Regions from separate parts of the Bacillus sp. GW823-FHT06B01 genome, predicted to be linked through region 2. Evidence: a T-box and tRNA genes for the amino acid it is inferred to sense, from the RefSeq annotation. Region 2 holds a T-box; the other holds one or more tRNA genes.
The links. The T-box of region 2 lies ahead of AC1Q8N_RS09130 (valine--tRNA ligase). A T-box ahead of a tRNA ligase gene usually reads a tRNA of that ligase, here a tRNA-Val.
Positions count from the first base shown of each region.

Region 1: it has a tRNA-Val gene. The T-box ahead of AC1Q8N_RS09130 (valine--tRNA ligase) is inferred to sense a tRNA for this amino acid. The anticodon was not compared.

Region 1 is NZ_JBXAHR010000003.1:500,461-507,368, forward strand. It holds gene AC1Q8N_RS15725 (hypothetical protein) at 1-105, shown strand, start outside; gene AC1Q8N_RS15730 (hypothetical protein) at 187-732, shown strand; partial or broken gene AC1Q8N_RS15735 (hypothetical protein) at 890-1,485, shown strand; tRNA gene AC1Q8N_RS15740 (tRNA-Val) at 1,548-1,620, opposite strand; gene AC1Q8N_RS15745 (hypothetical protein) at 1,808-2,032, opposite strand; gene AC1Q8N_RS15750 (hypothetical protein) at 2,438-2,665, shown strand; gene AC1Q8N_RS15755 (D-alanyl-D-alanine carboxypeptidase family protein) at 2,821-4,107, shown strand; gene sipW (signal peptidase I SipW) at 4,299-4,868, shown strand; gene AC1Q8N_RS15765 (CalY family protein) at 4,931-5,518, shown strand; gene AC1Q8N_RS15770 (DUF4047 domain-containing protein) at 5,653-6,438, shown strand; gene calY (biofilm matrix protein CalY) at 6,735-6,908, shown strand, end outside.
Region 2 is NZ_JBXAHR010000002.1:401,499-408,406, reverse strand. It holds gene AC1Q8N_RS09135 (bifunctional folylpolyglutamate synthase/dihydrofolate synthase) at 1-668, opposite strand, end outside; gene AC1Q8N_RS09130 (valine--tRNA ligase) at 761-3,406, opposite strand; T-box leader at 3,444-3,676, opposite strand; gene ysxE (spore coat protein YsxE) at 3,848-4,873, opposite strand; gene spoVID (stage VI sporulation protein D) at 4,936-5,913, opposite strand; gene hemL (glutamate-1-semialdehyde 2,1-aminomutase) at 6,023-6,908, opposite strand, start outside.

The DNA.
Region 1 (6,908 bases), on a different contig from region 2:
CTTTGGGTGTCACTTATGATTTTTGATCGGAGTATGTGGATGGTAGCGGGGCATTATATAATTGGAGCAATTGTTATTGTTTTTTCGAATATGAATAAGAGATAAGCCAGCAATCTTAAAGTTGCTGGTTTTTATTTTGCTATTTATAATGAAGAAACAAATTTTTAATAGAGAGTAGTGGGCGTTATGAGATGGAAAACAGGAACGTTTGAAAAAATAGAAACGAATGACTCATCTATTGAGAAACTCATACATACATTCAAGGAACAAAACGTAAATGGCGGAGCGGTTATAAGCTGTTTTAAAGTACATAACGAAAATTTTTTCAAAGAAGTACCATATTGGAAAGATGGACACGAGCACTTCTTTAGAAGAATCTGTAACTCTTTAGATATAATCAATAGCTTAGAAGAGTTAAAAATACATACGTCAGAAAAATATAAGTTTCGTTTTAAAGAGCAATGGGCAGTCATGCTTGATGGTAGCATTGCCGCTCAAATTTTGTCGGGCGGAGCATATGAAACATGTAAGGAACGACCAGTTATCGCAAAACAATTAGCAGTTAATCTATGTCAATATATGTTCCAAGATCGATACGAAGATATTAAAGTTTTTGAAAGCTATAGTCCTTGGACAGATTGGTTTTATGATGTTGCGTGGGATGCTACTTGGATGGTGTTAGATAGTAAGAAGCAGAAAATGTGGTTCATCTGTGCCACGGATACGGATTGATAGAAAAGAGCCTTGTAGGAAAGCTGCAAGGCTCTTTATCTTTTGGGAATGAATAGAAAAGGAATCATATAAATGCTATACTAAAAAATGTTTGTAATGTCAGTTTTATACTATTATATAGTGATGACTTACTAGAAAAGATAAGAGGAGAATGATCATGCAAAAGATAAAGAAACTATTACTGTTAATGATGGTAGTAGGATTAACAGTAGGCGTTTTAGCAGGGTGTGCAAATCCGAAAGATACTACAGAAGAATTTTTAACAGCGATACAAAAAGGTGATATAGAAAAGGCTCGTACATTTGTTGAGAGTGACAAGGAATTTAACAAACTAAATGAAAAAACAGATGATGCTGAGGCAAAAGCAATGCTAAGTGCAATTACAAAAAACTTTAAATTTGAAAAACTAGAAGAAGTATCGAAAAAAGATGACAAAGCAGAAGTGAAAGTGGAAATTACATCTGCTGATCTATCTGTTGCTGTAACAAAAGCAATGGGAGAAGTTATGCCAATGGCCTTTGCTAGCGCATTTAGCGAAGACAAAGAACAGTCTGAAAAAGCAATCGAAAAACGATGACATCAGCAATCGTCAAACACTTATCAGATAAAGATGCAATCATGGCAACTCGCGAAGTTACATTGAACTTAAAGAAAAACAAAGATGGCGACTATAAAATCGTTGCAGATGATAACTTGAAAGAAGTATTGTTTGCTAATGTGAAGTCTTTGGAGAAGATGTTTGGTGGGAAGTGATTGACTTACATAAAAAAGAGAAACCATATCACGTAGAAGGTTGATATGGTTTCTTTTTTTTATGACCCCGGAGAGGCTCGAACTCACGACCTCCACCCTGTCAAGGTGGCGCTCTCCCTGCTGAGCTACGGGATCTTCAAAATGCGTATGTAACAGCATCTTTAATCTGTATGCTAAAGCAATTATATATAATTGACTGAAATTTTACAACATTTTTATATTAATCATTTAAAGGGAAAGTAGTTGGAATTATGCTAGTTGTGTATTAAGGAATATATAAGAGAGAATATAATGAAGAGTGGGTTCGAATAAAGCGGTTATATTATTTTTTTCGATACCAATCTAAAGGACCCTCATCACTTAAATCGACAAGAAAAGGGAATAAGAAATGTAAAGGTAAGCTTATAAGTTCTGGCATAGCGTTCAATGTTTTCTTTGATAGATATTGTCTTCCGAAACAATACGGACAATCTTTTTCAAATGTCACGAGTATTGACCATACATCTTTTATTGTCCACTTCGTTTTACAATACGTACAACGCGCCATAGAGTTCCTCCTCATTTTAAGGTTTCTTGTAGTATAGTCCATTTCATTGTACGAAAGTCATTTGTATTTGGTGTGATAAAATGGAAGTTGTTTTATTTTTATGTGGATCTATTCAGTCATTTCTGATCAATTCCATATCATTTGATATTTTGGCAGGATGATAGATTTTCGGGTTTAATATGCAAATTGGCCAATATATCCTTTTTACAATTTACTTAAAATCATGTATAACAGAGATACAAGATTATTTTACCCCGCTATTTGCGGACGGTAAGATCCCCACCTCAAAATTTAGCGAAAGCAAAGAAGTTAGGTGGTGGCAGGCTGCTCGTAAAAGCCCGATTGGTGAAGGCTGATTAAAGTTTCACTTTATAAATATTCAGTAGTAGAGGGAGAATTATTGTAATGGTAAGAAAAACGTTCAAGATGCGCGTATCTAGAAATAGAACGATTTCGATTAATGGCTCAATTCTTGATGTGGATGTTACACATGATGAGTTTTTACAAGAGTTTGTTGAGTGGGTCGATTCTAAAGGTTGGTCGTTTATGGGGATGACAGATGAGATTACGCCTGAAGAAGCTAGCCAAAAGTTAATAGATTCGTTGATTGATGAGAAGGATAAGAAAGAATAACTCCTTCTTATTTTTTATTGTATATTTATGTTCTTCATCGTAAAAATATGATATAGTAAAAAACAGTGAATATTCTTCCAATTTAATACAAATTACATATGGATTGGTAGATTCAGTTTTTAAACTGTGAGAGTATAGTGAAAAGGGAGAGTCATATGGTAAATTTTAAGAAAGTTTTGGCTTTTATTACCGTTATTTGTTTATTTTTTTTGACACCTATGACGTTACGTGCGGAGACGAATGTTGGAGTGAATCCAGAACAAGTGGCACCACCACCTGCGGAAGGACCAAATGTTTTTAGTCAGTTTGCAACTACGATTGATGCAAAAACTGGAGATGTTTTGTATAACAAAAACGCACATCATCGTGCATTTCCGGCTAGTATGACGAAAGTGTTAACAGCGATTTTACTTATGGAGCATACGAAGCCAGAGGATCAATTTACGTTTTCACAATTAGCATTAGATCAAGAGAAGAGTAATTATCAAATTGAATTTCAACCTGGTGAGACGATTAATAGAAATACTGCGCTTATGATTTTAATGGTGCTGAGTGCAAATGATGTGTCATATGCGATTGCGGAGCGTATTGGCGGAAATGTTGAGAAGTTCGCTCATATGATGAATGAGAAAGCAAAGCAATTAGGGGCTACAGATAGTCACTTTGTAACGCCAAATGGATTGCATGATCCAAACCATTATACGACGCCGTATGATATGGCTATGATTACGAGAGGTGTACAAAAGTATCCTGAGATTTTACAAGCGATGAATACGAAAAGGACGACGGTTACGACATCTAGCCAGACGGTTTCTATTTTTAATAAGTCTACTTATTTTGAAAATCCATATAGCATTGGCGGGAAGACGGGTTTTACAAATGAAGCGCGTAATACACTCGTTCTATTAAATGAGAAGGATGGCAATCGCATTATAAATGTAGTAATGGCTTCCCAAAGACCTGAAATTTATGAAGATTTGAAGCAGATGGCGGATTATTCTTTCGGTCAATTTGTGAAGCAAACTGTATTAGATAAACATAGCTGGCATCAAAAGGCAACGTATTTAAATAAAGATATTGATAGCGAGCTTGAAAAAAGTGCAGAGCTTATGCTTAAGAAAGATGAAGGTAAAAATGTGAGGACGATTTTCCGTGCGGCTTCATTAGATAAAGATTCTTTGTATCATAAAGGAATTCATCGTGGTGAGGTAGTTGGTGCAGTTGACATCACGAAAAATAATCAAACAATTGCGACGATAAATGTTCTTTCAAAAGAAGATGTTACTTTTGCGATGCCTAAAAAAGATACGGCTACGCCTGAAGTAAATGAATCAAATTTGAAAATAATAAGCATTGGGATAGGTGCCGCTGTACTATTTGGAGCCATTTTATTTGTAGTGCTACGCCGAAATACAACAGAAATGAAATCAGAAGAAAAATAAATTACTAGTAAAAAGACTGTGAAGAGACTTTGTCACAGTCTTTTTTGTATATGTAAAATAACTAATAATTGTAAATTTTCTTATTGCATTTACGAGTTGTTCGTTATATTATTTAGTTGTGTTCTTGTTAAAGAACTGATTTAGTATTATATACTCCAAATAATATAAAACAACGGAGAGGGAGAGAGACGATGAAATTAATTTGGAAAGTGATTAGCAACGTTATCTCGTTTGTTTTATTTGCATTAATGGTTTTTCTAGCTTTTATAGTTATTTCGTCAAAAGCGAGTGGCGGAGATCCAACAGTGCTGGGATATCAATTTAAATCAGTGCTATCAGGATCGATGGAACCGACATTTTTAACAGGATCAATCATTGCGATAGAACCGACGAAAGATGGTTCGAAATATCAAAAAGGTGATGTTATTACCTTTAAAGAGAAAGATGAAAAAATTATCACTCACCGTATTATCGGTGTGAAAGATACAAATGGAAAAGTAACGTATGAAACAAAAGGGGATAACAACAACGGCCCTGATTTAGAACCAGTACGTGCGGAGAATGTCATTGGGAAATATGCGGATATTACAGTTCCTTATGCAGGATATGCATTAAATTATGCTAGTTCAAAGGCTGGAGCTGCATTGCTTCTTATTATTCCAGGGGTCTTTTTACTGGGCTATTCCGCGATTTCTATTTTTGGTGCGATTCGCAGCATTGAAGGGGAAAAGAAAGAGAAAAAAGTAGAACAATCCGTCTAGTTTGTTTGGTTATACTTTCCGTTTAGGAAGTTAACAAATATATAGATTAAGGGGATATGGACATGACTTTAAAGAAAAAATTAGGTATGGGTATCGCATCAGCAGTGTTAGGGGCAGCATTAGTTGGCGGAGGAACATTTGCATTTTTCAGTGATAAAGAAGTGTCAAACAATACATTTGCGGCTGGTACACTGGATTTAGCATTAAATCCATCAACAGTTGTTAATGTATCGAATTTAAAACCTGGTGATACAGTTGAAAAAGAATTTAAATTAGAAAATAAAGGTACATTAGATATTAAAAAAGTTCTATTAAAAACAGACTATAGTGTAGAAGATGCGAAGAAAGATAATAAAGATGATTTTGGTAAACATATTAAAGTAACATTCTTAAAAAATGTAGATAAGCATGAGACGATTGTGAAACAAACTACATTAGATAAATTGAAGGGTGATACACTTACAGCAGTAGATAATGATTTAGCTGCTTGGTTCTGGGATGAAAAAGGTATTTCTGCAGGTAAATCTGATAAATTCAAGGTGAAATTTGAGTTCGTTGATAATAAAAAAGATCAAAATGAATTCCAGGGTGATAAGTTACAATTAACTTGGACGTTTGATGCACAACAAACAGAAGGTGAAACAAAATAATATGAAAAAGGGCTATCAAATGGATAGCCCTTTTTCTATTTTTCTAGTATATAGCTATCATTTTGTATCGTTCTTTATTATAATAAAAGTAATGTTCTATATAGAGAACATCTTGTTCGATGGGAGAGATTAAGATGCTGAAAACACCTCGCAAATTAAAAAAAATGCTTATATTGCCTTGTATGTGCTCCATTACGTTTTATTTAGGCTCTCAAATAATGACGTATACAGAAGCTGCATTTATTCATGAAACGAAAGTGGAAGCCGCTCTTTCTACAGCGATTATATTTCCAAAGACAGTTGATACGTTAAAAGAGGAAGCTGAGAAACATAAACAGTTTATTGAGCATCAGTATGGAGAAATGAAGGGGAAGTTGGCAGTAACTTCTAGAGAAGAAATTGAACAGGCAATTGTAGTGTGGCAACAAGGACGTGAGAAAATTGCTTCTGAGGAGGAAGCGCTGCAAAATGTATATACTGCAATAGAAACTCCTTATAATCAAATACAAGAAGAATTAAAAGTGAATAAAAGTGAATCGATTCAACAAGTGGCCGTATATGTGAATGAAGGTTTTCTCAGTATAAAAGAGAAGCGAGATTATATCGTGAAAGAAGTTAGTTTGCAAGCTATTGATGAACAAATTCAGACTTTACAAAAACTATTAAAAGATGAAACAGTAAAGAAACAGAATGAAATAGAAGAACAGAAGAAAGTAGAAGAGCAGAAGAAAGTAGAAGAACAGAAGAAAGTAGAAGAGCAGAAGAAAGTAGAAGAGCAGAAGAAAGTAGAAGAACAGAAGAAAGTAGAAGAACAGAAGAAGGTAGAAGAGCAGAAACAAGTAGAGACAGCTAAAAAACTTGAGCAAGGAACTCATGAAAAGGCTACTACCACGGATCATAATGAGAAATCATCAGAATAAACTGACGACCGGTATAAAAATGATGTATATGAGTGTGAGGGAGTATTTGCCCCCGCACTTATTGTATTTCTTAAAATATAAACATGAGAATTCAGAAAAAACGAAATAATATTGAGAAATAAAAATAATTGAAAATACTAATAAATATTTGTTGTATTTATAGAGTGATGTTCGTTATAATGAACTTAAGGTTTTTAAAAGAGAACGAACATTAGCTAAGCTAATATAGTTTTCTTTATATCTCTTATTGAAAAATAAGAGACAAAAATATAAAAAACAGCTAGGGGGAATTGATTGTGAGTCTGAAAAAGAAATTAGGTATGGGAGTTGCATCAGCAGCATTGGGGTTATCTTTAATTGGTGGAGGAACATTCGCTTACTTTAGCGATAAAGAAGTATCGAACAATACATTTGCAGCTGGGACGTTAGATCTTACATTAGACCCTAAAACGCTTGTAGATATTAAAGAT
Region 2 (6,908 bases):
TCGTATAAGTTTGCATGATTTTCCTTTGCAACTTTTTGAATGACTTGCAATGCTTCCTCATCTCGTACACCAGTAATAACCGGAACACCAGACTTAATAATCCCCGCCTTTTCATATGCAATTTCTCCTAGTGTATTCCCTAAAATATGCATATGATCGTGGCCGATATTTGTAATAATCGTGAGAACAGGATGAATAACATTCGTAGAATCAAAACGCCCTCCAAGCCCTGTTTCAAATAAAACAACATCACAGAAATTAACTTTACCGAAATAACAAATTGCCATAACAGTAATAATTTCAAACTCAGTCGCTTCCCCTAAATCTGTCCCATCTAGTTTTTCAACGACTGGCTTTACCATCTTTACAAGTTCAGTAATCTCTTCATCTGCAATTGGTGTCCCGTTCACACTAATACGTTCGTTAAATGTTTCAATATATGGAGAGGTAAATGTTCCTACCTTATATTTTGCATCTTCTAACATGTAGCGCATATATGTTAACGTTGAACCTTTTCCATTTGTACCAGCAAGATGAACACATTTTATGTGACGCTCTGGATTTCCGAGCTCTTCTAGCATCCATCTCATTCTTTCTAATCCTGGTTTAATACCAAACTTCAATCGGCTATGAATCCACCCTATCGCTTCTTCGTATGTATGTATCACGTATGCTTTCCCCTTTCAAAAGACAACCTTCATACTCCTATTATACGCAAAGAAAAGAGACTCACCAATATAGTGAGCCTCTAAAAAATATTTTACTTTTCAAGATCTGCTAGACGTTGGCGAACTGCTTCACGTTTTTCTAGGTAGTCTTGCTCTTTCGCACGCTCTCCGTCAATAACTGCTGCAGGAGCTTTCGCTACGAAACCTTGGTTTGAAAGTTTCTTCTGTACACGTTCTACTTCTTTGTCGAACTTCTCAAATTCTTTCTCAAGACGTGCTCTCTCTTCATCAAGATTGATAAGATCAGCTAACGGTAAGAATAACTCTGCACCTGATACGATTGCAGTCATTGCTTTTTCTGGTGCTTGTAAATCCGTTTGAATTATTAATTCGCTTGGGTTACAGAAACGCTCAATGTAAGAGCTGTTTTTCGTAAGTTGAGCAAGTACAGCCTCATCTTTTGCTTTAATTTGCATTTGAACTTTTTTGCTCATTGGCGTATTAACTTCTGCACGGATGTTACGAACAGAGCGAATGATATCAACTAGAAGGTGCATTTCTGCCGCAGCTTCTGTATCTTGTAAATCTTCGCGAACTGTTGGCCATGCTGCTACTGTAATAGATTCGCCTTCATGCGGTAAATGTTGCCAAATCTTCTCTGTTACGAATGGCATGAATGGGTGTAATAGACGCATTGTTTGGTCTAATACGTAAGCTAAAATAGAACGAGTTGTTTTCTTAGCTGCTTCATCTTCACCATATAGTGGCAGTTTCGCCATTTCAATGTACCAGTCACAGAAATCGTCCCAAATGAAGTTGTATAATGAACGACCAGCTTCACCGAACTCATATTTATCCATGTTACGCGTTACGCTTTCGATTGTTTCGTTTAAGCGAGTTAAAATCCACTTATCCGCAACTGATTTTTCCCCAGTTAAATCGATTTCTTCATACTTCATATCATCCATGTTCATTAATACGAAACGTGATGCGTTCCAAATTTTATTAATGAAGTTCCAAGTAGACTCTACTTTTTCCATACTGAAACGTAAATCTTGACCTGGTGCGCTTCCTGTTGATAAGAAATAGCGCATTGCATCTGCACCGTACTTCTCGATAACATCCATTGGATCAATACCGTTACCAAGAGATTTACTCATTTTACGTCCTTGCTCATCACGAACTAAACCGTGAATTAATACATCTTTAAACGGACGCTCGCCTGTAAACTCTAAACCTTGGAAAATCATACGAGATACCCAGAAGAAGATGATGTCATAACCCGTTACTAGTGCATCTGTTGAATAGTAACGTTTGAAGTCTGCTGAATCTTCATCCGGCCAGCCAAGTGTTGAGAACGGCCATAACGCTGAACTGAACCATGTATCCAGTACGTCGTTATCTTGATTCCAGTTTTCAATATCTGCTGGCTCTTCTGTACCTACGTATACTTCACCAGTTTCTTTATGATACCAAGCTGGAATGCGGTGTCCCCACCATAATTGACGAGAAATACACCAGTCGTGAATGTTTTCCATCCAGCGTAAATATGTGTTTTCGAAACGCTCTGGTACGAACGTTACTTTCTCTTCTTCTTTTTGTTGAAGCTCTACTGCCTTCTCAGCAAGTGGAGCCATTTTTACGAACCATTGTGTTGATAAGTAAGGCTCAACAACTGCACCACTACGCTCACTATGACCTACTGAATGCATATGAGGCTCAATTTCTACTAATACGCCCGCTTCTTGTAAGTCCTTCACTAACGCTTTACGGCATTCGAAACGATCCATACCGTTATACTTACCAGCTTTTTCGTTCATTGATCCGTCTTCGTCCATTACTAAGATACGTGGTAAGTCATGACGGTTACCTACTTCAAAGTCATTCGGGTCATGAGCTGGTGTAATTTTTACAACGCCTGTTCCGAAATCTTTTTCTACGTACTCATCAGCAATAATCGGAATCTCACGGCCTACGATTGGAAGTGTAACTGTTTTTCCGATTAAATGTTTGTAACGATCGTCTTCTGGATGAACCGCTACTGCTGTATCACCAAGCATCGTTTCTGGACGAGTAGTCGCAAGACGAATATGACCAGAACCATCTGTTAACGGATAGTTCATATGGTAGAATGCACCTTGAACTTCTTTATGAATTACTTCAATATCAGAAAGAGCTGTGCGTGTTGCTGGGTCCCAGTTGATAATATATTCACCGCGGTAAATTAAGCCTTTTTCGTATAATTGAACGAATACTTTATTAACCGCATCAGATAAACCTTCATCTAATGTGAAACGTTCGCGAGAATAGTCTAGTCCTAAACCAACTTTCCCCCATTGTTGACGAATGTGAGACGCGTATTCCTCTTTCCATTCCCAAGCTTTTTCAAGGAATTTCTCACGGCCAAGATCGTAACGTGAAATACCTTCTTCACGAAGTTTTCCTTCTACTTTCGCTTGTGTTGCGATACCCGCATGGTCCATTCCTGGAAGCCATAATACATCGTAACCTTGCATACGCTTCGTACGAGTTAAAATATCTTGAAGAGTTGTATCCCAAGCATGACCTAAGTGTAACTTACCAGTTACGTTCGGAGGTGGAATTACAATTGTGTATGGTTGTTTCTTCTCATCTCCTGTTGCTTCGAAATATTTGCCTTCAAGCCACCATTGATAAAGGCCTTCTTCAACGGACATATGATCATATTTAGTTGGTAAATTCTTTTCCGTATTTGACATTATTTTCCCTCCTTAAAATAAAAAATGCCCCTCATCCAAAAAGGACGAGGGACATCGCGGTACCACCTTTATTTACAAACAAATTCAGGAATTTGCTTATACTCTTAATTTGATAACGGACAAATCCGTCTTTTCCTAATAAGAACTATTCCGTTCAGAAAAGATGCTCCAGGGCTACCTTCTAACATAACTATCTAGAGAATCTCCCAGCTAATGATTCTCCTCTCTGAAGACGTTTCTTGTTATACTCTTCCCCTTCAAGGCATTTATATGATTGTTAATTATTATATACAATAGTGTAAAAAACGAAACCCTATTCGTCAAGATAAATTTAATACTACGGCTTTTTGGGCAAAAAAAGAAGATAAGTAGCATCCTCTACTTATCTTCTTTATCCCGCTATTTGCGGGCAGTAAGACCCCCACTGATTAAAGTTTCACTTTATCCGTTCCCTTGCTGGGCAGCTTGTAATTGCGAAAGGAAATATTCTATATTGCTAACGAGCCAATGCGATTGTTGTAAGCTCTTTACTCCGAGAAGTTCATTTTCCTTATTGCGACTCCCTCTTCTTTTCTTATAAGACTGGATTTGCCGAATAAATTGCGATGGATACGTCATATACGCAAACATGAGTAGTTGCTCTTCTTTCGTAAAAGGGAAATTTTTTTGGTACATTTGATACCATTCAAACCGATCACTTCGCGCAATTGGATACGTATTTAAAGACCGAGAATAAAACCCTACTATATCTTGCACCGGTGTGGCAAACTTCGATTTTTCTAAACTAATAAAATAGCCATTCCGTTCATAATCAAATAAGAAATGATTAAGCGATACGTTACCATGTACAAAAGTAATACGTGTTTTTTCTTTTTCTTTCATCGCATCGTTCCACTCAGTTAATTGCTTCATTGCAAACTCACGCGCCCTCATTACATGATGATAGTACGTACAATATTGCAATTCAAACGGAGACATATACCACTTCGCTTCAGATTCTACGAGAAACTCTTCTAACATCTCACCATCATTCTCCCAGCGATCGGATATATTTGTATAATGTTTTTCTAAATCTTCTTCTGTATACGTTTCTTCTTTCACCGTTTTTTGATGTAACGTCCCGAGAGTTTGAAACATTTTATGGTATTGATCATTATCCTCGCCATTGCCTTCCGCACGTTCTAACCAAGGCATTAAATAATAATTATACGTCCCGTCACTTAAAATATAATTTCCATCCGTCGCATGGTATATAGGTACATAATTTGAAAAACCGTTCTCCTTCAAATATTGAATATGGTGCAAAAAGTTATTCCGCTCTAACTTCCCGTCTTCTATTTTCTTGAGCGCATACGGACCTTGATTCGTGTAAATTTTCGTTACACTTCCGTGCTCTTCCATATGCTGTGTATCCAATCTATATTGCCTTACAATGGGTTCATAGCGATTTCGTAATTCAATATCCATACGAATAACCCTTTCTATTCAAAACATTGCCTTTAGGAAAATAAGTGAGTGAAAACACTCACTTATTTCGCTTTTGCCCTTGAAACAGGAATATAAATAATTTGTCCCGCAGTTAAATATATATCTTCTGTTTGATTGACACGATATAAGTTTTGTACAGACGTTTCATAACGGTCTGCAACAGATTCGATTGTATCCCCTTCTTGCACGAAATACATTCTTAACTTTGTAAATTCTTCTTCCGGTTCTTTCGTAAATATTTTCGTTAAATAAAGTGCATTTTCATCTCGCTGTGAATACGTTTCTTCTTCTTGCTCTTCTTGTTTTTTCGCTTTTTCTTTCTTGAAATCTTTTCTTCCGAACAATTCAAATTGTGGCGTTGATTCTTTCTCCTCTTCACGCTCCACAAATTCATGTTCTTCTATTTCCTCTTCCTCTACTTCCTGCTCTTTTCTTTCCTCTAGTTGAAACGGTTCAAATGCGTAATCTTCCCACTCATCTGATTCCTTATAGACTGGTTCTTCTACGTGCATGGCGGGTCTATTTTCATCTTCTTGTGCGGAATCAGCCTCTAACTCAGCATACGCTGTTTCTTCCTCTTCATCCTCGATTCTTTCTTCATCACATAAACCAGTGATAGATATATCCGCTAATAATTGTAAGCAACCATTTTCCTTTAATTCATAATCAAACTCCTCAATAGATACATATAGTTCTTCAATTACTTTCACACGGTTTCTCGGAATTGATATTTCAAGCGGAAAGGAATGAACAAGTTCATTAACCCCATCTTCCCTTGTTTCTACATAATCAATCGACTTCGCTGGCGATAAATCTCTTAATGAATAAGCCGAATCATCTTGCCGCGCAACGTACTCTCCCGTTAAATCTAATTGCCCTCTCACGATAACTTCATGATCAAGCTCTTCTATCTCAACGTCTGGATCTAACGAAATTGACAAAAGTTCTTCGACTTCCTGTCCTTTTTGGAACCAAACAGATTCTTTTAATGAAAAACGTAATGAATGATCTGTTGCCACTTCTTTTCCCCCTCCCAAACTATATGTCATTACAGATTTATGTATGGAAAGCTGACTTTATGAATAAAAAAAATCGCTCCCCTTATGGAGAGCGATTTTCTTTCAACAATTAAGCTTTTAATTTTGACATTGCAATTTCAGCTGCTGCAATCGTCGCTTCAATATCTGCATCACTATGTGCTGTCGATAAGAATAGGCCTTCGAATTGAGATGGTGGCAAGAATACACCTTGTTCTACCATTTCACGATAGTAAGCCGCAAAGAATTCTAAGTTTGAAGATTTTGCTGCATCGTAATTAATAACTTGTTCATCTGTAAAGAAGATACCAATCATAGAACCCGCACGGTTAATATGATGCGGAATGCCATGTTTTTCAGCCGCTTTACGTAAGCCAGCTTCTAACATTTCAGCTTTACGCTCAAATTCTACATATGATTCTGGCGTTAACTGTACTAACGTTTCATAACCTGCTGCCATTGCAAGTGGGTTACCTGATAAAGTACCTGCTTGGTAAATCGGTCCGCTCGGTGCAACTTGGCGCATAATTTCTGCTTTACCACCGTATGCTCCTACTGGTAAGCCACCACCGATTACTTTACCTAAACAAGTTAAATCAGGTGTTACACCGTAATAACCTTGTCCGCAATTATAAGCAACTCGGAATCCTGTCATGACTTCATCAAAAATAAGCAATGCACCATTTTGCTCTGTTACTTCACGAAGACCTTCTAAAAATCCTGGTTGCGGAGGAACAACACCCATATTTCCTGCTACTGGTTCTACAATTATACAAGCAATATCATCACCAAATTGTTCGAAAGCGTATTTCACACTTTCTAAATCGTTATACGCTACGGTAATCGTATTTTTCGCTACACCTTCTGGTACACCTGGGCTATCTGGTAAACCTAGCGTCGCCACACCAGAACCCGCTTTAATTAATAACGAATCACCATGACCGTGGTAACAACCGATGAATTTCAAAATTTTATTA